DNA from 2 places in the Aeromonas sp. ASNIH7 genome. Region 2 is predicted to be linked to the other one. Evidence: predicted binding sites of a transcription regulator. Region 2 holds the regulator's gene; the other holds the start of a gene.

Region 1 (11,279 bases), 1.0 Mb from region 2:
TGTGCTGCGGCGCCGACAGGCCGAAGACCACAGGGCTGTCAGCATCGCAAGAAAAGCGGAAAAGAGAAGTGGCTGCGAGCGGCGTGACGAGCGAGGTTCTGTCGCTCTGACCGGGCGACGGCACGCCCCTCAAAAAAGAAGAAGGAGGTGGGCTCATGCCGACCTCCTTCATCATTTATGGCAGGTAGTAGCTGCTGGTCAGCCAGAGCCCGCAGAGCAGGCTGGGCAGGGCGAGCCAGGGGAAGAACAGCACGCGACCCACCAGGCTGCGCGGGTGAAACCCCAGTCCATGCATGACACCGCAACAGACCGCCCACATCAGCCAGGGCGCAAGCCAGAGGCCGTGCTCACTGGTATTGGCCGCGACCAGGTTGGGCGCCTGCAAGATGGCGACAGCCAGCAGGGCCGCCGCCAGCAGCATCAGACCTTGCCATGGCTGGCGCTCCAGAGGAGCGGCCAGCCGGGCGAGCCTGTCACTTGTCTTCATCAATCTGACGATCCAGGTTCTCGGTGTGCTCCAGCCAGAGCGCATTGATAATCCCAAACGCACAGGCCAGCAGCAGCCCCAGGATCCAGGTGAAATACCACATATCAGGGCACCTTCTTAGTAGAGCGATTGTTGGTTGTCTTCGATGTGCTTGTTACTCACCCGGCCGAACATCTTGATGTAGGTCCAGATGGTGTAAGCCAGCACGGTCGGCACGAAGACGACTGCGACTACCGTCATCACCTTGAGGGTGTTGAAGGAGGCGGTGGAATCCCACATGGTCAGGCTCTGGGACGGCTCGAGGCTCGAAGGCATCACGAACGGGAACATGGAGAAGCCCGCGGTCAGGATGATGCCGGCGATGGCCAGGGAGGAGAACAGGAACGCCACCCAACCCTTGTCCAGCTTGGCCGCCACGGCGGTCAGCAGACACATCACCAGACCCAGCACGGGTGCGGCAATCATCCAGGGATAGAGGTTGTAGTTCTGCATCCAAGCACCGGCCTGCACCACCACTTCCTTGTGAAGGGGGTTGGTGACGGCGTCGGTGGCGACGGAGCCCACAATCACATAACCATCCATGCCGCTCACCCAGACACCGGCCAGGGCGAACAGCACCAGGGTCAGCAGGGAGAAGATCATGGCGGCGGTGCGAGAGCGCGCCAGCACTTCACCTTCGGTCTTCATCATCAGCCAGGTTGCACCCTGGGTGATGATCATGAAGAGGCTCACCAGACCGGCCAGCAGACCGAACGGATTGAGCAGGCCGAAGAAGTTGCCGTGATAGGTCATCATCAGGAACTGGTTGAAGCTGAACGGTACACCCTGCAGCAGGTTGCCGAACGCCACCCCGAAGATAACAGGGGGAATGGCGCTACCGGCAAACAGAGCCCAGTCCCAGTTGGAGCGCCACTTGGCGTCTTCCTGCAGGGAGCGGTACTTGAAGCCGACCGGACGGAAGAACAGCGCCATCAAGGTCAGGATCATGGCGATGTAGAAGCCGGAGAAGGCCGCCGCATAGACCATGGGCCAGGCGGCGAACAGGGCTCCACCGGCGGTCACCAGCCAGACCTGGTTGCCTTCCCAGTGCGGCCCCATGGTGTTGAGCATCACGCGACGCTCCACATCCTTCTTGCCGACGAAGGGGAGCAGGGCGCCCACCCCCATATCGAAACCGTCGGTGATGGCAAACCCGATCAGCAGCACGCCGACCAGCACCCACCAGACCAGACGCAACAGTTCGTAATCAAACATGGGTCACTCTCCTTATGCCTTGCTCTGTTCGAAGTGGTACTTGCCCGTCTTCAGGCTGCTTGGGCCCAGGCGCGCATACTTGAACATCAGGTACATCTCGATGATCAGCAGTACTGTGTAGAACAGGAAGATCCCGATCAGAGAGAACCAGATCTCGGACGCAGGAATGTTGGATGCAGAGACATAAGTCGGCAGCATCTCGGCGATGGTCCAGGGTTGACGACCATACTCAGCGACAAACCAGCCAGCCTCGATGGCGATCCAGGGCAGCGGAATGCCGTACAGCAGCGCCTTGAGCAGCCACTTGCGCTCGCCGATCTTGTGGCGGGTGCTGTCATAGAAGGCCAGACCGATCAGCACCAGCATCAGGATGCCGCAGGCAACCATGATGCGGAAGGCGAAGAACAGCGGCAGTACCTGCGGGATGGAGTCATCCACGGCAGCCTTGATCTGCTCGTCGGTGGCGTCGGTCACGTTGGGGGTGTAACGCTTGAGCAGCAGACCGTAGCCCAGATCCTGCTTCACTTCGTCGAAGCGGGCGCGGGTATCGTCGGACTTGTCACCGGATTGCAGCTTGGTCAGCAGGTCGTAGGCGGTCATGCCGTTGCGCACGCGCAGCTCATGCTCGCTCTTGAGATCCTTGAGACCAGTCACCTGACCGTCGAGGGAACGGGTGGCGATGATGCCGAGGGCATAGGGGATCTTGATGGCGTAGTCGGTGCGCATCTCCTCCTGGTTCGGGATCCCGAACAGGGTGAAGGATGCCGGAGCCGGCTCCGTGTTCCACTCGGCCTCGATGGCCGCCAGTTTCACCTTCTGCACTTCCCCGGTCTCGTAGCCGGACTCGTCACCCAGCACCAGCACGGAGAGGATGGAGGCCATGCCGAACGCGGCCGCGATGGCGAAGGAGCGACGAGCGAACGCCACATCACGATTCTTCAGCAGGTAATAGGAGGAGATCCCGAGCACGAACATGGCACCCGTGGTATAGCCTGCCGCCACGGTGTGGACGAACTTGACCTGTGCAACCGGGTTGAACACCAGGTCGGCGAAGCTCACCATCTCCATGCGCATGGATTCGAAGTTGAACTCGGCACCCACCGGGTTCTGCATCCAGCCGTTGGCGACCAGGATCCACAGTGCGGAGAGGTTGGTCCCGAGCGCCATCAGCCAGGTAGCCGCCAGGTGCTGGCGCTTGCTGAGACGATCCCAACCGAAGAAGAACATACCGACGAAGGTGGACTCCAGGAAGAAGGCCATCAAGCCTTCGATGGCCAGCGGGGCCCCGAAGATGTCGCCGACATAGTGGGAGTAGTAAGCCCAGTTGGTACCGAACTGAAACTCCATGGTGAGCCCGGTGGTAACCCCGAGGGCAAAGTTGATACCAAACAACTTGCCCCAGAACTTGGTCATGTCCCGGTACACTGTGTTGTTGGTCATCACATAGACAGACTCCATGATCGCCAGGATGAAGGCCATCCCCAGCGTCAAGGGTACAAACAGGAAGTGATAAAGGGCCGTCGCAGCAAATTGGAACCGCGATAGGTCTACCACATGCTCAGCAATCATGATGTTTCCTCACCGATTATTGGCACGGCTATTTTAAGTTTTAAGGACAAAGCTTCCATTGGAAGTCCCCGAACGGTCGGTCACCCCTCGCGGACTGACCGGATTCGACTGCCACCACATTAACAACAAGGCAATATACAGGAACAAAAAAAGCTAATGTTTAACATCTAATAAACAATAACCAGGGTTCTATTCCCGCCTATAATGATCGCTGTTTTATATCACCTTTATTTGATTGAAATCAATGTAAAACCACCCTCAATACATGTTTTTTCAAGGTAACTTATAGGGCTTTCCCCATTAATTATGGGAGCTTCATCACAAAAAACGATAAGTCGTAAATAATTGATTTAAATCAATTTTATGACCAACCAAAATAGTTTCAATTCTGTTAAACAAATACGCAACCACGGAAATAAAGCCCTCGCGTCTCGATTATTTCAATAAATGGCCAGGCTCATCCAAAAATCAATTTAAACCCAGTAAAAACACATGTTTATGCGGATTGGCACTCCTACCAAAATCATTAGTTTATCTAATCAGAAGCCCATAGATTTTCTTGTTTGTCCCACCCGTAAAGAGCTCCTACAATGCGCCTCGCAGTGAGGGCATACCTCTGAATACAGGCCGGTCATTCCGGGTTCCCGGTACGTATTCGATGAACATTTCGAACCTGTTTGTTGGGATTAATGATGAAAAAGTTTGTTGCCAAGACCATCCGTTACTACAAGCTTTCTTTCGTTCAACTCTATCAAATGAACCGACTCTGAAGCCTCGCGACGGCTCCTCTGTTTTTTCCCGACCGGTCTGCAGACGCGCTCACTGTCTGTGAACATCCATCCTGAATTGTCTTTGCCCACCGCCTGTGCCGTGGGCTTTTTTTTGCCTGCAAAACAAAAAGCCGCCTCAAGGGCGGCTTTTTGGTTCATATCGCAACGTCTACTGATCTGCCGGTCGTTCCAGGCCAAAGTGTGCGTAGGCTCTCTGAGTTGCGATCCGCCCTCTGGGTGTACGTTGCAGATAGCCTTGCTGGATCAGATAAGGTTCCAGCACGTCTTCTATGGTGTCCTTCTCCTCACCGATGGCGGCGGCCAGGTTGTCGAGCCCGACTGGCCCCCCCATAAACTTGTCGATGACGGCCAACAATAGCTTGCGATCCATGAAGTCGAAACCTTCATTGTCCACGTCCAGCATGTCCATAGCACGGGCCGCAATGGGTCCGTCAATTCGCCCGTCAGACTTCACCTGGGCAAAATCTCGTACCCGCCTTAACAAACGGTTAGCAATGCGCGGTGTCCCCCGGGAGCGACGGGCTACCTCGAGAGCGCCGTCTTCCGTCATGTCGAGCCCGAGGCAGCGGGCGCTGCGAGAGACGATGTCGGTCAGGTCCTTGACGTTGTAAAACTCGAGGCGCTGCACGATGCCAAACCGGTCACGCAGGGGGCTGGTGAGGGAGCCGGCCCGGGTGGTGGCACCGATCAGGGTGAAGGGAGGGAGATCGAGCTTGATGGAGCGGGCCGCCGGCCCCTCCCCTATCATGATGTCGAGCTGATAATCCTCCATGGCCGGGTAGAGCACCTCCTCCACCACCGGGCTGAGACGGTGGATCTCGTCGATGAAGAGCACATCGTTCGGTTCCAGGTTGGTGAGGAGCGCCGCCAGATCGCCGGCCTTCTCCAGCACGGGGCCCGAGGTGGTCTTGATGTTGACCCCCATCTCGTTGGCGACGATGTTGGCTAGCGTGGTCTTGCCAAGGCCGGGAGGCCCGAAGATCAGCAGATGATCGAGGGCCTCCCCGCGCTGGCGGGCGGCCTCGATGAAGATCTCCATCTGATCGCAGACGTGATCCTGTCCGGTGTAATCGGCCAGCTTTCTGGGCCGGATGGCCCGATCGATGATCTCGTCCTCACGGGCGGCACCGGCCGAGATGAGGCGATCCGCTTCAATCATTGTCTACCTCACACCAGGCTGCGCAGGGATTCACGAATGATCTCCTCTACCGACATGCCGTCGGCGGCCACCTTGCTGACGATCTGGCTGGCCTGCTGCGGCTTGTAGCCGAGGGCCACCAGTGCACTGGCCGCTTCCTCGCTCGCATCCGGGGCACGCAGCGGGCTCTCTTTCGCGGGCAGGGTGATTTCGGCCGGGGAGAAGAGATCGTGGCTGACCCAGCCCTTGAGGCGGTCTTTCATCTCCACCACCAGGCGCTCGGCGGTCTTCTTGCCCACGCCGGGCAACTTGACCAGGGAGCTTATCTCCTCGCGCTCAACGCTCATCACAAACTGGGTGGCCGTCATGCCGGAGAGAATGGCCAGTGCCAGCTTGGGGCCGACCCCGTTGGTCTTGATCAGCTCGCGAAACAGCGCCCGCTCCTGCTTGTGGTTGAAGCCGTAGAGCAGCTGGGCATCTTCACGCACCACGAAGTGGGTGTGAATGACGGCCTCTTTCCCGAGTTCGGGCAGATCATAGAAGCAGCTCATGGGCATATGAACCTCATATCCCACCCCTCCGACTTCCAGCAACACCTCGGGGGGTTGCTTCTCGATGATGACGCCTCTCAAGCGACCGATCATGTTCTTTTCCTCGCCACGCAGACTCTCGCAAATTGGGTCATAGCATAAAGAATAACTGGATAAGTATCCAGCATAGGTCCATGCAGATCATGGGATGACCAGCTCTTCATACCCGGCCATTTCCCTCGTTCAGAACACAGTCTGTCACTTTATTTTCCATCGGGGATGGCACATCTTCGTCATTGATTGAACACTGAAATGGTCTTGTTCGGCACCAGGGAAGGCTTGAATCATGAAAATCGTCACCACATCCAACCTCGGACTCACCATTCTGCTCGGCTGCACCCTGGGCATGGGGGCGATCGGCTGGTATGGCAGCCAGCGGCTGGCTGATCTGCTCTCCTACGTCCTGGGTGCCGCCTGGCAGACGGCAGATGGTGCCATGGAGGGCTCCATCGAACTCGGCAACCAGTCGCTCTATATCCAGAAAATGCTTTCGGGGATCCCCCTCGACGCACCGGAGCTGCAACGGGCAAAAGAGGCGGCCAGCGACGCTTTGCACCGGGTGGAGCAAGGCGGGCTCATCGATGCGGCGGCCATCACCACGCTGAAGCAGCATGAGCAGACCTATCAGCAAGAGCAGGCACAGCTGCTGACCCTCTATCGCACCTTCACGAGCGCCGATGAGGCGCTGCGTGCCAGTTCTGAACGCATGTCACGCCTCTCGACCAGGCTGGAGGTGATCGGTGACGAGGCCGTCGAGAGCCTCACCCGCTCACCGGATCAGGCCATCAGCTGGAACGGCGGCCTTGCGACCCGCTGGCAAGCGGCCGATGGCGGCATGGAGGCCAACATCGGATTCCTGCGCCAGCTCTATGCGCTGGAGAAGATGCAGAGCGAAGGCCCTACTCCTGCCATCCAGGCCGAGCTGGCACAAGCCACCCGCTTCTATCAGGACGCGGTTGACGGCATGCTGGCAACCGGCCAGTTCGATGTGCCCGGCGACGGGGAGTTTGCAGGCCAAATGCTCTCCACCCAGTATCGTGCCCTGCAAGCCGACAATGCCCGCCTGATCCGTGAATGGACCACAGCCCTGAGCGCTTATCAGAACCAGCTGGCCCGTTACGAACACAGTGCCGACCAGCTCAGGCTGGCTCTGGTCGAGGTCGAGGCCCAGGGGGACGCCACCGTCGAGGATCAGGTTCACCAGCTCAACGCCATCATCGACTACACCAGGGGACTCATCCTGGGGGGCTTGCTGCTCAGCCTGCTGATCGTCACCTGCTGCGGCTTCTGGCTGGTACGCACCATTGTTCGTCCGCTACTCCAGGTCGACAAGCGCATGCAGGACATCGCCGCCGGGGAGGGAGATCTCAATGCCCGCATCAACCTCTCACGCGACGACGAGATTGGCTCCCTGGCCGGCAGCGTGGATCGCTTCATCGAGAAGCTGCAGAAAATGATCAGCGCCACCATGGACAACAACCAGCACATCAACCAGCACGTGCACACCTCGGTCAACCGGGTCCAGGCCATCAGCCAGAGCAGCCGCCAGACCGCAGCGCATGCCCAGGCGCTGCACCACGACAGCGAGCAGATGGTGCAGGTGGCCACCACCATCTCGGACAACTGCAACCTGGCGGCACACAACGCCAACGAGGTGCGCCAGCTCACCACGCAAAGCAGCCAGTATGTCTCCTCCGCCACCGCCGGCATGCAGCGGGTGGTCATGGAGGTGGGTGAATGTGCCACCGCCATCAACGCCCTCAAGGAGCAGGCAGGGCAGATTGGCCAGATCATCTCCACCATCAGCAATATCTCGGAGCAGACCAACCTGCTGGCACTCAATGCCGCCATCGAAGCCGCCCGGGCGGGCGAGATGGGGCGCGGTTTTGCCGTGGTGGCCGACGAGGTGCGCACCCTGGCCAATCGCACCGCCACCTCCAGTGCCGAGATAACGGACGTGATCAACAGCATCCAGCAGCAGACAGAGCAGGCTTATCTGATGATGCAACGCAACCTGAAAACCGTGGAATCGGGTATGGCGGACTCCGACAACACCAAGCAGATCCTGTTCAAGGTAGAAGAGGCCATCGATCAGCTCGCCGACATGGTGCAACAGGTGGCAGAGGCGACCAGCCAGCTCTCCCACACCCTGGGGCACACCACGGGCAAGGTTTCGGATATCAGCCTGCAGGCCCAGACGGGCGAACAGGAAGCCCAGGAGTGCCTGCAACTGGCCTCCTCCCTCCATCAGGCCAGCCAGCAGCAACAGCAGTTGCTGTCGCAATTTCGGGTCTAGTGCGGACGGGGCAAGGCCCCCGCCCTCCCCCCAGCGCCGCTGAATTTAGCCCTTGGGCCGGGGGGCTTCGCCTGTTAAAATTCCGCACTTGAAATTTTCCAGGGCCAAGCCGCCCGAACTAGCGAAGGTCTACCGCGATGCGTACCAGCCAATATCTGCTTTCCACTCTCAAGGAAACCCCCTCCGACGCTGAAGTTGTCAGCCACCAGCTGATGCTGCGCGCCGGGATGATCCGCAAACTCGCTTCCGGCATGTACGCCTGGCTGCCGACCGGCCTGCGGGTCCTGAAGAAGATTGAAAACATCGTCCGCGAAGAGATGAACAATGCGGGTGCCGTCGAAGTGTCCATGCCGGTGGTACAGCCCGCCGAGCTGTGGCAGGAGTCCGGCCGCTGGGATGACTACGGCCCCGAGCTGTGCCGCCTGACCGACCGTCACAACCGCCCCTTCGTGCTGGGTCCGACCCACGAAGAGGTGATCACCGCGCTGGTCCGTTACGAAGTGAACAGCTACAAGCAACTGCCGCTGAACCTCTACCAGATCCAAACCAAGTTCCGCGATGAAGTGCGCCCCCGTTTCGGCGTGATGCGTGGCCGCGAATTCCTGATGAAGGATGCCTACTCCTTCCACATCGACAAGGCCTCCCTGGTCGATACCTATGAGAAGATGCATGCGGCCTACTGCACCGCCTTCACTCGCATGGGTCTGAACTTCCGCCCGGTGCAGGCCGATACCGGCTCCATCGGGGGCACCGGCTCCCACGAATTCCAGGTGCTGGCCGAGAGCGGTGAAGACTTGATCGCCTTCTCCGATACATCCGATTACGCCGCCAACATCGAGATGGCCGAAGCCCTGGCGCCGGCTGGCGAGCGCGCTGCCGCAACCAAAGCCCTGACCAAGGTGGCCACCCCGGCCGTCCACACCATCGACGAAGTGGCCGCTTTCCTGAACGTGGCGCCGACCGCCATCGCCAAGACCCTGCTGGTACTGGCCGAGGAAGACGAGCACGGCAAACAGGCCGTCATCGCCCTGGTACTGCGTGGCGACCACGAGCTGAACGAAATCAAGGCCGAGAAGCTTTCTGGCGTGGCTAACCCGCTGACCTTCGCCAATGACGAGCAGATCAAAGCGGCCGCCGGTTGCGATGCAGGCTCCATCGGCCCGGTCGGCTTTGCCGGTCGCATCATCGTCGATCGCAGCGCCGCCCATCTGAGCGATTTTGTTTGCGGCGCCAACGAGACCGGTTTCCACCTGACCGGTGCCAACTGGGATCGCGACATCACCTCTTTTGAGGTTGCCGACCTGCGCAACGTGGTGGAAGGCGACCCGAGCCCGTGCGGCCAGGGCAAGCTGCTGCTCAAGCGCGGTATCGAAGTGGGCCACATCTTCCAGCTGGGTACCAAGTACTCCGAAGCGATGAAGGCGAGCGTGCTGAACGAAGGCGGCAAGTCCGTCACCATGGAGATGGGTTGCTACGGTATCGGGGTTTCCCGTCTGGTGGCTGCGGCCATCGAGCAGAACAACGACCAGTACGGCATCATCTGGCCGGATGCCATCGCCCCGTTCGAAGTGGCCATCGTGCCGATGAACATGCACAAGTCCGAGCGCGTGGCCGAGCAGGCGCAGCAGTTCTACGCCGAGCTCAAAGCCGCCGGTGTGGACGTGCTGTTTGACGACCGCAAGGAGCGCCCGGGTGTGATGTTCGCCGACATGGAGCTGATCGGTGTGCCCCACGCCATCGTCATCGGTGACCGTGGTCTCGACAACGGCGTGGTGGAGTACAAGTGCCGCCGCTCCGGCGAGAAGCAGGAAGTGGCCATCGGCGAGATCGTTGCCATGCTCAAGGCCAAGCTGGGTCGCTGATAACGCGACACCGCCTTTCGCTTTTCATAGGAAAGCCCCGAGTGCCACGGCACTCGGGGCTTTTTATATGGCTCTCAGCCATGATGCACAAAAATGCGTCTCCAGCGTGAACCAATGAGATAACTGCATTGCCCTGTACACGGCACGGCTGATTTCCTAGACTGGCGCTCTTTACCGAGCTTGCCCGAGAAGTTATGTCCATCGCCTCAGCCAATACCGTTGTCGTGCTCGACTTCGAGACCACAGGGCTTTCACCCGGACAAGGGGATAGAGCCATCGAGATCGGTGCCGTCAGAATCAAGGATGGCCATATCAGTGAGCGTTTCTCGGCATTGATGAATCCGGGCTTCAACGTGAGCAGCTTCATCGAGCAATATACCGGGATCAGCAATGCCATGCTGAAACAGGCTCCCCCCTGTAACGAGGTGATGGCGGATTTCGTCGACTTTATCGGTGATGACAATCTGGTCGCCCACAACGCCTCCTTCGACAAGCGCTTTCTGGATGCGGAAATAGAGCGATTGCCGGCGCAATACCGCGGCCAGTTCGCCTGTTCCCTGCTGCTATCGAGGCGCCTGTTTCCCGATGCCCCGGATCACAAGCTGGGTACCCTGGTGCAATACCGGAGCCTGCCCAATGACGGGGTGTTTCACCGTGCCCTGGCGGATGCAGAGGTGACGGCCCACCTCTGGCTTGCCTTGTTGGAAGAGCTGGCGTGTCGGCATGGCATTATCGACCCGGACTTTGCATTGCTGCTGACCCTTGGCAAGAAGCCAAAACAGGTGATTCCATCCTTCCTGCGGGAATATGCGACTCGGAAATAATATGTGCCGAGATGCATCATCAATCATCCGTGCCATGTCGGCACTGAATTTACCCGCCTTCACATCCATGATGGCCCGGCGTAAAGAGAGGCAGGCAAGCAGATAATTTAGCACTGCACATCAATGAAAAAGCGCGCCAAATGGCGCGCTTTTTTTCCTTGTCATCTGGCGACGGGGCCGGTTCACGGCGCTTCAGGCATTACGACCGATAAAGAGATCGGTCACATGGCAGCTGCTTCTCGCGGCCAGCGCATCCAGCATGTAGGCTGCCGCGTCTTCCGGCGTCATGAAACCACTCGAATCCACGTGATCCGAATTCTCCCAGAACTCGCTGCGGATCCCGCTCGGATAAAGGTTCACCAGTCGCAGGGGAGCACTCTTCAGCTCGGCCCGCAAGGATTCGAGAAAGCCGCGCATGCCCCATTTGGAGGCGCAATAGAGGCTCTCGTTGGCCTTGCCGGTCTGGGC
Region 2 (11,279 bases):
CCATACGGGATGACGGCCCTGGCGTGCCGGTGGAGCAGCAGCCCCGGTTGTTCCTGCCCTTCTTTCGGGTGGACGATGCCCGCAACACCAAGACCGGGGGCACTGGTCTCGGCCTTGCCATCGCCGCCGAGGCGATCCAGCGTCATGGGGGGACCATCCGGGCCAGCAGCAATCAGCCGACCGGACTGGTCATCACCATCCGTCTGCCCATGCCCTGACCTCCCCCTTTTCATCGGCACGGGTGCTGGGTATGCTGGCGCCCGTTTCGCACCAGTCCAGGATCCTTCCATGCTCGATATCGTGCTCTACCAACCGGAAATCCCCCCCAACACCGGCAACATCATTCGCCTCTGCGCCAATACCGGCTACCGGTTGCACCTGATAGAGCCCCTGGGGTTCGAGTGGGATGACAAACGGGTCAAGCGGGCCGGGCTCGACTATCACGAGTTTGCCGACGTCAAGCGCTGGCCTGACTATGAGGCGTTTCTGGCGGCCGTCGCCCCCCAACGGGTCTTTGCCTGCACCACCAAGGGACGCACCGCCCACTCGGCGGCCCGGTTTGCCCCCGGTGACGCCCTGCTGTTCGGGCCCGAGAGCCGAGGCCTGCCCATGGAGATCATCGAGAGCCTGCCATTCGAGCAGCGGCTGCGCATTCCCATGCTGCCCCAGAGCCGCAGCATGAATCTGGCCAACGCCGTCGCGGTGTTCGTCTACGAGAGCTGGCGACAGTTCGACTATTCAGGCTCGCTCTGACCGCTGACGATATTGGCAAGGCGGCCAGGATTCAGACTGACTGCGCCGTCCCCTGCCCCGCCAGCAGCCGTCCACCCCGCTCCAGTCGCCAGCAGAGCCAGCCCAGCGTCAAGCCACGACCTGCCATCAGGGCACTCATGGCGGCCCACAGGGCCGCCACACCCCATCCCTGGCAGAGCCACCAGATGGGAAAGAAGCCGGCAAACACCGCCACCAGCATGCTGTTGCGCATCTCCCGGGCCCGGGTGGCGCCGATAAAGACCCCGTCCAGCAGGAAGCACCAGACCGCCAGCAGCGGCATGGCCACCAGCCAGGGGAGCTGACGTTGCGCCTCGGCGATCACCGCCGGTATGTCGGTAATGTGGCGGATGAGCCAGTGGCCCCCCAGGGCAAACGAGAGGGTGAATGCCAGGGCGATCAGCAGCGCCCAGCCCAGATTGAGGACGATGGCCTCTCGCAGCAGCGGCCGATCGCGCCGCCCGATGGCGCGCCCTACCATGGCTTCCACCGCATAGGCAAATCCATCCAGCCCGTAGGAAATCAGCATCAGGAAATTGAGCAGCACCGCATTGGCGGCCACCGCCACATCCCCCAGCCTGGCCCCCTGGAGAGTCATGAACACGAAGCAGAGTTGCAGGCACAGGGAGCGGATGAAAATATCCCGGTTCAGGGCGAGCAGCCGCAGCAGGGCCGGCCACTGGCGCCAGCGCTGCCAGGCGTTGTGCCACACCCCGGGATCAAGTCGGCGCAGATGCCGGCTCACCAGCCAGAACCCCACCCCGAGCGTGCTGTAATCCGCCAGCAGGGATGCTGCGGCCACCCCTTTCACCTGCCAGCCCAATCCCAGCACGAACCAGGCGTCCAGCACCATGTTGACGAGATTGCCCAGGATCAGCAGCAGCATGGGACTGCGTGCATCCTGCATGCCCAGCAACCACCCCATGATGACCAGATTGCACAAGGCCGCCGGGGCGCTCCAGATCCGCACCGATACATACTGACCGGCATAGGTCTGTACCTCGGAAGAGCCGCCACCGAGGGCGATGATGGCAGGCAGGAACGGCAGCAACAGGAGCAACAGCGCCATGCCCAGTCCGATCGCCAAGCCCAGGGCCCGCGCCAGGGTGTCGAGCTGCCCTTCGGCATGGGCTGCACCCTGAGCCTGGGCAGTCAGCCCTGTGGTGGACATGCGCAGGAAGCCAAGCAGCCAGAACAGCAGATTGATGAAGGTAGCACCGACCGACACGCCGCCGAGAAACCAGGCCTGGCCAAGATGACCGATCACCCAGGTGTCCACCAACCCCAGCAAGGGTGTGGTGACGTTGGAGAACACCATGGGCAGGGCCAGGGCGAAGACGGCTCTGTGGCGGCGAGGATCCTTCAGCCAGGCGGGAATCAGCATGGTGCGCGCCGGGATCACTCGCCAGCCAGCCGCACGATGCGCGCGAAGTCGGCCACCATGGCCTGCATGTCCACGTGGGGCACCTCACCCGGTGCCACTTTGGGTCGGAAGGTGGCCACCAGCTTCCCCTCGGGGTTGATCAGCACGATGGAGGCGGAGTGGTCGATCAGGTAGTCCTTGCGATCCCCTTCCACGATGGAATAGACCAGCCCCAGATTGCGGACCAGAGGAAAGAGGGCACTGTGAGGTGCGGTCGCCGCCTTGAACTCGGGCTCGAAGAAGGCGGTATAGCTCTTCAGGCGGGCGCTGTCATCCCGCTGGGGATCCGCCGAGATGAATACCACCTGGCTAGTGGGGGCTATCTTCTTCAACGCCGGATAGACGCTGCGCAGATCCGCCAGCGTGGTCGGACAGACATCCGGGCAGTAGGTGTAGCCGATGAACAGAAAGCTCCAGTGTCCCGTCAGGTTGGCAGGGGTAAAGGGCTGTGCATCCGCATCCGTGAGGGTAAACGGGTTGATGTCTCGCCCCGCCGGGTAGTAATCGGCCTGTTCCGGCACCGCGGGCTGACTCCAGTAATAAGTCGCAGCAATGGCGCCGATGAACAGCAACAGCAGCAGGTAAAAACGTGGTTTAACCATATAAAACAAAGCCTTGCTTATGTTAGAAGCCCAGGGGGCAAAACCGGTAGGGGTCATTGTAACCCGCCCACCCCCGCCGCTGGCTAGTCTTGCATCCCGGCGGGAAAGCGTCTGTGCCATGGATCAGCCGCATCGGCGCCAAAACAAGAGCCCCGCTCTGGCGGGGCTCTTGTCTGTACAGGAAGAGGGATCAGGGCCGCAGCCTGTGCTGCGGCTGGGCACGTCTCAGGGGGACGCGCAGCGGGATGACGGGGGCAGTCCAGGGCTCATCCGGCAATCCGATGTCGTGATGACGGCGAAACAGACGAACCAGGCGGACAATCTTGTCTTTGGGGCACCCAAGCCAGATGGTCCAACCATCTCCCTTGTGATAGACCCAGAGCGCATAGAACCATGTCATCCGACTGCCCTTGATGAATCGGGTGATGGAAGATGCGGGCGCTGCGGCCGGCACCGGATCCCACGGCGAGCTTGAAGCCATACCTGTCCTCCTTGCTCAACAGGTCACGCTGACGGGTCTCTTTGTCCCCAACGACGAACCAACCACGGCAGCGTACTGACTGTACGAGTCCCCAGTCTGAGGCGACTCTCCCTTCTGCGCACCGACTCGGCGATCATGCATCCCTGCCATGGCGTACTGCCCGGTGCGACTCCCCCTTCCCTGATCACCGACCATGACAGGGGCCTTATCAAAGGATATATCCGAAATGCATGTCGTGCGGCGAGACTGTGCGCACAGGAAGGAGAAGCGAAAAGGTGGGGAGGGAGATGCCATCGGCAGATGAAAATGAAGAGGCCTCCCGCAGGAGGCCTCTTCATCGCATCGGATACTTACATCCAGTCGGCGTTGCGGATCACGCCGACCGCCAGGCCCTCTATGGTGAGGTGCTGACTGGCGAGATCCACCTCAATGGGGGAGAGTTCTTCATTTTCCGGCAGCAGCCACACCTGGCTGCCCTTGCGCTGGAAGCGCTTGACGGTGACGTCCTCGTCCAGACGTGCTACCACGACCTGGCCGTTACGTACCTCCTGGGTCTTGTGTACCGCCAGCAGGTCCCCGTCCATGATGCCGATGTTCTTCATGCTCATGCCCTGCACCCGCAGCAGGAAATCTGCCCGCGGGTGGAACAGCGCGGGATCCACCTGGTAGTGGCTCTCGATGTGTTCCTGGGCCAGGATGGGTTCACCGGCCGCCACCTTGCCGATCAGCGGCAGGCCGTTTTCTTCAGGCTGTACGTCCTCTTCTTCGAGCAGCAGACGAATGCCACGGGACGTGCCCGGCATGATCTCGATGACCCCTTTTTTGGCCAGGGCCTTCAGATGTTCTTCGGCCGCGTTGGCCGACTTGAAGCCAAGCTTCTGGGCAATCTCGGCGCGAGTCGGCGGCATGCCGGTCTCGTTCATGTTCGCCTTGATGAGCTCGAGTACTTCAGCCTGGCGAGGGGTAAGGGGTTTCATAGCATGGGCACCTGTCTTTTTATACAGCACACTGGCAGTATATACAGTGCTGGGGCCAAGGCAAGGCGCAACTGGCATTTGTCGCGACCCGACGCACATTTGTCCCTCCCCCCGCCCTGAAGTGCCGACTCATCGTACCTCTCGGCGACAAGCAGTCGGTGATTTGCTATGCTCACGCCGCATTTTTTTGGAGAGCAGACGCACATGTCCCTTGGACAGAAGATTTCCAGAGCCATCCTGCAATGGCCGGTCAGCGGCTTGGTCAATCACAAGAGCCTGCCGGAAAACCCCATCACCGAGCTCAAGCTGGATCCGGCCAGACCCATCGTCTATGCCCTGAAGACCAGCTCGATCACCGACCTGATGACCCTGCAACAGTGCTGCGAGGATCTCGGCCTGCCCGGCCCCTTCACGCCGCTGGAGCTGAACGGTCAACTGCTGCCACGCTACGTCTGTCTGGATCGTCCGCCTCCCCTGTTCGGCACGCGCAACAAGCCACTCCCCTTCCTGCAGGAGTTCCACCAGCTGCTGGACCTGCACAAGCAGGATCCGGCGCTGGACATCCAGGTAGTACCCGTCACCCTGTTCTGGGGCCGCGCCCCGGGCCGGGAAGGCGAGGAGGCCTCCGGCTGGAACATCATCAGCAGCCTGGCGCCAAACCGCCTGAAGAAGGCGCTGATCGTGATCCTGAAAGGGCGCGAGAACCTGGTGCGCTTCTCCCCGCCCCTCTCCCTGCGCTACATGGCGGACAAGCACGGCACCGACGAGGCCATCGCCCACAAGCTGGCGCGGGTGGCCCGTACCCACTTCAGCCGCCAGCAGCTGGCAGCCACCGGGCCCAAGCTGCCGAACCGCAACCTGCTGTTCAAGCAACTGCTGGATTCGAGCGTGATCCAGCAGGCCATCGAGGAGGAGGCCAGACGGGAAGGGATCAGCCTGGAGAAGGCGCAAAAGCGTGCCCACGGCTACATGGACGAGATCGCCTCCAATTTCTCCTATCGGTTGATCCGCCTCGGGGAGAGTTTCCTCGGCTGGCTGTGGAACAAGCTCTATCGCGGCCTCTCGGTCAACGGAGCAGAGCAGGTGCGTCAGCTGGCCCAGGAAGGGCACGAGATCGTCTACGTCCCCTGCCATCGCAGCCACATGGATTACCTGCTGCTCTCCTACGTCATCTACCACCAGGGCATGGTGCCGCCCCACATCGCGGCGGGCATCAACCTCAACTTCTGGCCAGCAGGCCCCATCTTCCGCCACGGCGGAGCCTTCTTTATCCGCCGCACCTTCAAGGGCAATCCGCTCTACAGCACGGTATTCCGGGAGTACCTCAACCTGCTGTTTGCCAAGGGCTACTCGGTGGAGTTCTTCACCGAGGGCGGGCGTTCGCGTACCGGTCGCCTGCTGCCCCCCAAGACCGGCATGCTGGCCATGACCCTGCAGGCCATGATGCGCGGGCTGGACAGGCCGGTGACCCTGGTCCCCGTCTACCTCGGCTACGAGCACGTGATGGAGGTGAACACCTACCACAACGAACTCAAGGGGAGCCGCAAGGAGAAGGAGAGCTTCCTGCAGGTGCTCGGCATCCTGCGCAAGCTGCGCAACTATGGCCGTGGCTTCGTCAATTTCGGCGAACCGCTGACCCTCAACAGCTACCTCGGCGAACATGTACCCACCTGGAAGGAGAGCATCGGCCGGGAGGAACGTCCCGAGTGGATGTCCCCCACCGTCAACCAGCTGGCCGAGCTGCTGATGACCCGCATCAACGATGCCGCCGCCGTCAACGGCCTGACCCTGAGTGCCCTGGCCCTGCTGGCCGCCGAGCGCCACGCCCTGACCCGGGACGAACTCCAGGCCCAGCTCAACACCTATCTGGACCTGCTCAAGCAGGTGCCCTACAGCCCGCACAGCACCATGCCGGACGAGGACGCCAGGACCCTGCTGGAGCAGGCGATGGAGCTCAACAAGTTCGAGGTGAGCGAGGACAAGCTGGGCCAGATCATCAGCCTGGACCGCTATCAGGCGATCCTGCTCACCTACTACCGCAACAACATACTGCACCTGTTCGCCATGCCCTCCCTGGTGGCGGCCCTGATCGAGCGGTGCGAGGGGATCTCCCGCAGCGAGATCGTCGCCCGCTGTGTCGACATCTACCCCCTGCTCAAGACCGAACTCTTCCTGCGCTATGAAGAGGACGAGCTGCCTGAACTGATCGATGCCCTGCTGGCCGAGCTGTTACGCCAGCAACTGGTCGAGGCACGCGACGGCGGCTACTGGGTCAACCCCGGCAACCAGATGCGCCTGCTGCTCTTGGCCGAAAGCATCCAGGAGACGCTGCAACGCTACGCCATCGTGCTGACCCGCATGCTGGCCCAGCCCCACATCGAGGCGGAGCAGCTGGAAGCGGACGGTCTGATGATGGCGGAACGCCTCGGCACCCTGCACGGCATCAACGCCCCCGAGTTCTTCGACCAGAAGCTGTTCAGCACCCTGATCCACACCCTGCGCAGCGAAGGCTATCTGGATCCGGGCTGCAAACCGGATCTCGGCCGCTTCCAGGCATTGGCCGACAACATAGTGCCGCTGCTCAGCAACAAGATCCGCCGCACCATCCAGGCGGGCAACCGGCTCTGAGGCGTCGACACCCAACAAAAAGGCCGCATCATGCGCAATGCTGATCAGTTAAGGATCCATTGACCGATCCTTCTGCTGTAGGACAATCCGGAACCAATCACTGGTTCCGGATTTTTTATGTCTATTGCAAACGATCTGAACGATGTTGTTGAGGCATCTGGCGACATGCTGGCTCGGCTGGCCATTTTTGCCGACCATATTCCCGACGAATGGATTACTGCCGCTGCCGCCTTGTCTGAAAAGGCCACTATCCGCCGACGCCGCTTACCTTCTGATATGGTCTTGTGGCTCGTCGTGGGGATGGCCTTTTTCCGCAATGAGCCCATCTCCGAGGTCGCTCGGCGCCTCAACATCTGTGCAGAAGGGTTGGCCAATGATGCCTTGCTCGCGGACAGTGCCCTGTCTCAGGCCCGTCAGCGACTCGGCAAACAGCCGCTCGAGTGGCTGTTCAAACAGTGCGCCGATGTGTGGGGGCGGGAACGTTATCCTGAAGACCATTGGCACGGTTTACAGGTCTTTGCCATCGATGGGGCCCTGTTCCGAACCCAGGATATGCCTGAACTCAGAGCACATTTCGGCTCGGGTAACACCTCAACCAACCGGCAGACACCCTACCCGATGCTGCGGTTGGTCACGCTCATGAATGTCCGCTCGCATGTCATTGCCAACGCGGCCATCAGCCCGTACCGCAAAGGGGAAATCCCCCTGGCCAGCGAGTTCATTCACTCATTGCCGGACAAGTCAGTGACCCTGCTGGATAAAGGCTTCTTCGGTGCCGACCTGTTGCTGCGTATTCAGGCCGAAGACACCGACCGTCACTGGCTCATCCCGGAACGCAAGGGGCTGGTATACACGGAACTTGAGCGCTATGGCGACGGTGACCGTCTGTTGCAAATGACGGTCTCGCCTCAGGCTCGCAAGAAAAACCCGGCGTTGCCGACACACTGGCAAGTTCGCGCAGTGACCTATGAGGTGGCAGGCAAGGAGAAAACGGTCTTTACCTCCCTGCCCGTGGCGCGATTCAGTGCAGCTCAGGTGGCGACCCTGTACCACGAGCGCTGGGAAATCGAGCTGGGATACCGGGATATCAAAAGCGCGATGCAGCACAACGCCATCACGCTGAGAAGCAAGAAAGTGGACTTGGTCTATCAGGAGCTGTGGGGATTGCTGCTTGGATACAATCTGGTCAGGCGGGAGGCCAGCCAGGCCGCCATAGCCCATCAGCGAGCGCCCAATGAGGTGAGCTTTAAGTTTGCCTGTCAGTTCATCGCGAACCAGATGGCAGTGATGGCGGGCGCGTTATCGCCAGCCCATACGCCACGGAGGTTGGCGGAGTTGCGGGGCTGCATAGGCGTCATGTTCATAGAAAAACGCCCCAGGCCATCGAGACCCAGGGCGGTGAAGATATCAAAGACCCGTTTTCCGGTAAATCGCAATGCGGCTCCGCTTAAGTGAACAGCATTGCGCATCATGCGGCCTTTTTTTCATCAAGGAAGGGGGGCGGGTTAGAGGTAGTGAACCATCACCCCGAGCAGCACCAGCGCCCCCACGTAGTTGTTGTTGAGGAAGGCCTGGAAGCAGGCTTCCCGCTGCCGCTCCCGGATCAGTCGCTGCTGGTAGACGAACAGCGCCGCCGCCCCCAGCAGTCCCCAGTAATAACCTGACCCCAACCCCATCAGCTGCCCGACCCCCAGCAGGATCAGCAGGGTCGCCAGTTGCAGCGCGCCGATGATCCGCTTGTCGTGACGGCCGAACAGGATGGCGCTCGATTTCAGGCCGAGCTTGAGGTCGTCATCCCTGTCCACCATGGCGTACTCGGTGTCATAGGCGATGGTCCACAGCAGGTTGGCAAGAAACAACAGCCAGGCTTCCGGCGGCAGGGCATTGGCCTGAGCCGCGTAGGCCATGGGAATGGACCAGGAGAAGGCCATGCCGAGCACCAGTTGAGGGATGGGGATGAAGCGCTTCATGAAGGGGTAGCAGACTGCCAGCAGCAGGCCGGCAAAGGACAGGCTGATGGTGAGCGGGTTCAACGTCAGCACCAGGGCGAACGAGAGAAGCGCCAGCACGGCGAACAGCACCAGCACTTCCCGCTCGGCGACCCGCCCCATGGGCAGCGGTCGCCCGGCGGTGCGTTTGACATGACCGTCGAAGTTGCGATCCGCATAGTCATTGATGACACAGCCGGCGGAGCGCATCAGGAAGACGCCCACCACGAACACGGTCAGGATCCAGGGGTCAGGCAGGCCACCAGCCGCCAGACAGAGCGCCCACAGGGTCGGCCACAGCAGCAGCAGGGTACCGATGGGCTTGTCGATGCGGGCCAACTGCGCATAGGCCAGTCCCCGCTCCTTGGTTAACAGCTTCACTCCAGCTCCTTATCCGATGGCAACGAATGAGACGATAGCGAGGGCAGGAAAAGTTCATGGACCAGCAGTGGCCATTGCCCCAGAAACAGGCGGGAACGACGCCCCCAGACGGTGGCGGCCGGACACCAGGGATTGCTCGCTATCTCGAAACAGGCCAGTTGCAGGTGATCCCGCCGCGCCGGTGCATCACCGAAAATGCGCTCTCCCAGCGGCTGCTCTCCCAGATCCTGCAAACCGCCCCCCTGCAAGGCCGCTTCGGCAAACAGGGTCCAACCCAGGATGGCAGGCCCGCCATCACCGTGCAGGATCACCTCGCGGCACATGCCCACGGGGGCCGACACCGCCACCAGCGCCTGCTCGTCCACCGTCAGCGACACGGCGCGATTGCCGAGCAGTTGCACCGAGAGGTGATGATTGTAACGACGCAGGCGCCGGGTCATGGAATCGGCCTCCAGCAACCAGGGACGCAGCGCCTCGGGCGGTTCGCACTCTGCAGGCGCCCGCCACGGGACGAGCTGGACGAGGGGAACAGTCAACTCGGACTTCACAGCTTCACCATCCGGAGATTTCCGTTGTCAGGTTAAAAACCGGTTTATTATCCGTAAATCAATGGCGAATTGTAAGAACATCCGTGCTTGACGGCCCCGATGGCAGCATCAAAAATGGGGCATCCGTCGCTGCCGAGCCATCCAGATGAAGATCTTCAGAATTCTGCTGCTGTCCCTGGGGTGTACCCTCTTGAATACACAGGCCTTCGCCAATGAGGAAGAGACCACCGATCCCGCCTCCTCCGCCGTCCAGCCGGGATTCGCCTATCACGCTCTGGATCCGGACATCATCACCAACTACCTTGGCGACGGCAAAACCCTCGGCTATGTACGGGTGACGGTAGAGCTGATGGCCACGGACGCTGCCGACCTCAAGTTGCTGGAGCAGCACGACCCCCTGATCCGCGACGCCATCATCCGGCTGATTGGCAGCAAGACGGGCGCACAGATCAAGTCCCTGGTGAACCGGGAAGAGCTGCGCAAGGAGTGTGAGGCCAAGGTCAACGAACTGCTGGTCAAGGAGACGGGCAAGAAGGCGGTCCGCGAGCTCATCTTCACCAAATACCTGTACCAGTAACCACACCGGGAGGGGTCCTGCCCCTCTCACCCGTTGCATTCACTGTCGAGGACGTCATGGGTCACAAGACGCTGTGTGAGTGGCGCCGTCACGAGATCCCCGCCGATCTCAAGACGCTGCGCAAGATTGTGCGCAAACCCAAATTCGTGTGTGGCAAGTGTGCCCGCAGCGCCAATGACAAGGATTACCTGTGCCAGCCGCTGCGGCTGAAACATAAGGAAGGGTAGGTCCCTCTTCTCACGAAGAGGTTCACGCAAGATTTCAGAAGAGAGAGGAAGGCTGATTTATTGATCAGTCCAGCCATGGCGACCCTGTTCCAACAGGCGACGGGCCTGCACGTCGTTGGGACAAACGCCGCGATACTCCTCTCCCGACCGTCCTGCCAGATAGAGATGCTCGGGTCGGCAATACCAGGCCAGCCCCTTCTGGCGACCCAGCTCCCAAAGAGCAACGTCCACTTTTTCCCCGCACTGGGTCTGGTGAAAAGCCACCCGATCGCCAGCAAAACCGAGCTTGCCGTCCGCCTCTCCCACGTCGCTCCACACCTTCTCGCAAGGGTCGTCGGAGTTGGAAACACAGCCCCCGAGCAGGGCGGCACAAAACATGATGACGAGTGAGCGCATATTCATCCTTGGCGTCGTTGGAATCGTTGTTGAGCCGCTGCCTGCCTCGTACAGCGTCATTTGAGCAGTTCATTCTAACCAGCCCGCCCCGTTCTCACCAAGGGCTGCCCCCCTCGCCACACAAAAAATCGGGCGGGCACCAGGCCCGCCCTCAGGCGTTACAGGGAGTCACTGATCGTCGAGAGGGTCATAGTCCTGCCAGCTCTCGTCATCCAGCTCCTCCAGCTCGTCTTCCCAGGATTCCGGCTCCCAGTCATCATCGAGATCGAAATCAGGCGTC

Evidence for each region. Region 2 encodes LexA, which represses DNA repair genes until DNA is damaged. Its sites were predicted from a motif close to ANCTGTNTNNNNANACAGNT; they were not measured.
Region 1: ruvA (Holliday junction branch migration protein RuvA) is a predicted target of LexA. The motif match lies at 5,937-5,956, and genes of this name have one in related genera.

The regions. Positions count from the first base shown of each region.
Region 1 is NZ_CP026226.1:2,930,000-2,941,278, reverse strand. Features, by position in the region: gene C2U47_RS13800 (cyd operon YbgE family protein) at 176-487, opposite strand; gene cydX (cytochrome bd-I oxidase subunit CydX) at 474-590, opposite strand; gene cydB (cytochrome d ubiquinol oxidase subunit II) at 605-1,741, opposite strand; gene C2U47_RS13785 (cytochrome ubiquinol oxidase subunit I) at 1,754-3,310, opposite strand; gene C2U47_RS22925 (hypothetical protein) at 3,997-4,239, opposite strand; gene ruvB (Holliday junction branch migration DNA helicase RuvB) at 4,250-5,260, opposite strand; gene ruvA (Holliday junction branch migration protein RuvA) at 5,269-5,883, opposite strand; gene C2U47_RS13770 (methyl-accepting chemotaxis protein) at 6,116-8,125, shown strand; gene C2U47_RS13765 (proline--tRNA ligase) at 8,263-9,987, shown strand; gene C2U47_RS13760 (3'-5' exonuclease) at 10,182-10,811, shown strand; gene C2U47_RS13755 (SDR family oxidoreductase) at 11,004-11,279, opposite strand, start outside.
Region 2 is NZ_CP026226.1:1,912,517-1,923,795, forward strand. Features, by position in the region: gene C2U47_RS09050 (ATP-binding protein) at 1-218, shown strand, start outside; gene trmL (tRNA (uridine(34)/cytosine(34)/5-carboxymethylaminomethyluridine(34)-2'-O)-methyltransferase TrmL) at 289-753, shown strand; gene dinF (MATE family efflux transporter DinF) at 785-2,155, opposite strand; gene C2U47_RS09065 (SCO family protein) at 2,170-2,796, opposite strand; gene C2U47_RS09070 (hypothetical protein) at 2,987-3,196, opposite strand; gene lexA (transcriptional repressor LexA) at 3,628-4,254, opposite strand; gene plsB (glycerol-3-phosphate 1-O-acyltransferase PlsB) at 4,459-6,882, shown strand; gene C2U47_RS09085 (IS4-like element ISAeme15 family transposase) at 7,000-8,337, shown strand; gene ubiA (4-hydroxybenzoate octaprenyltransferase) at 8,388-9,251, opposite strand; gene C2U47_RS09095 (chorismate--pyruvate lyase family protein) at 9,248-9,799, opposite strand; gene C2U47_RS09100 (flagellar basal body-associated FliL family protein) at 9,945-10,376, shown strand; gene C2U47_RS09105 (hypothetical protein) at 10,433-10,603, shown strand; gene C2U47_RS09110 (DUF2799 domain-containing protein) at 10,661-11,005, opposite strand; gene C2U47_RS23510 (hypothetical protein) at 11,168-11,279, opposite strand, start outside.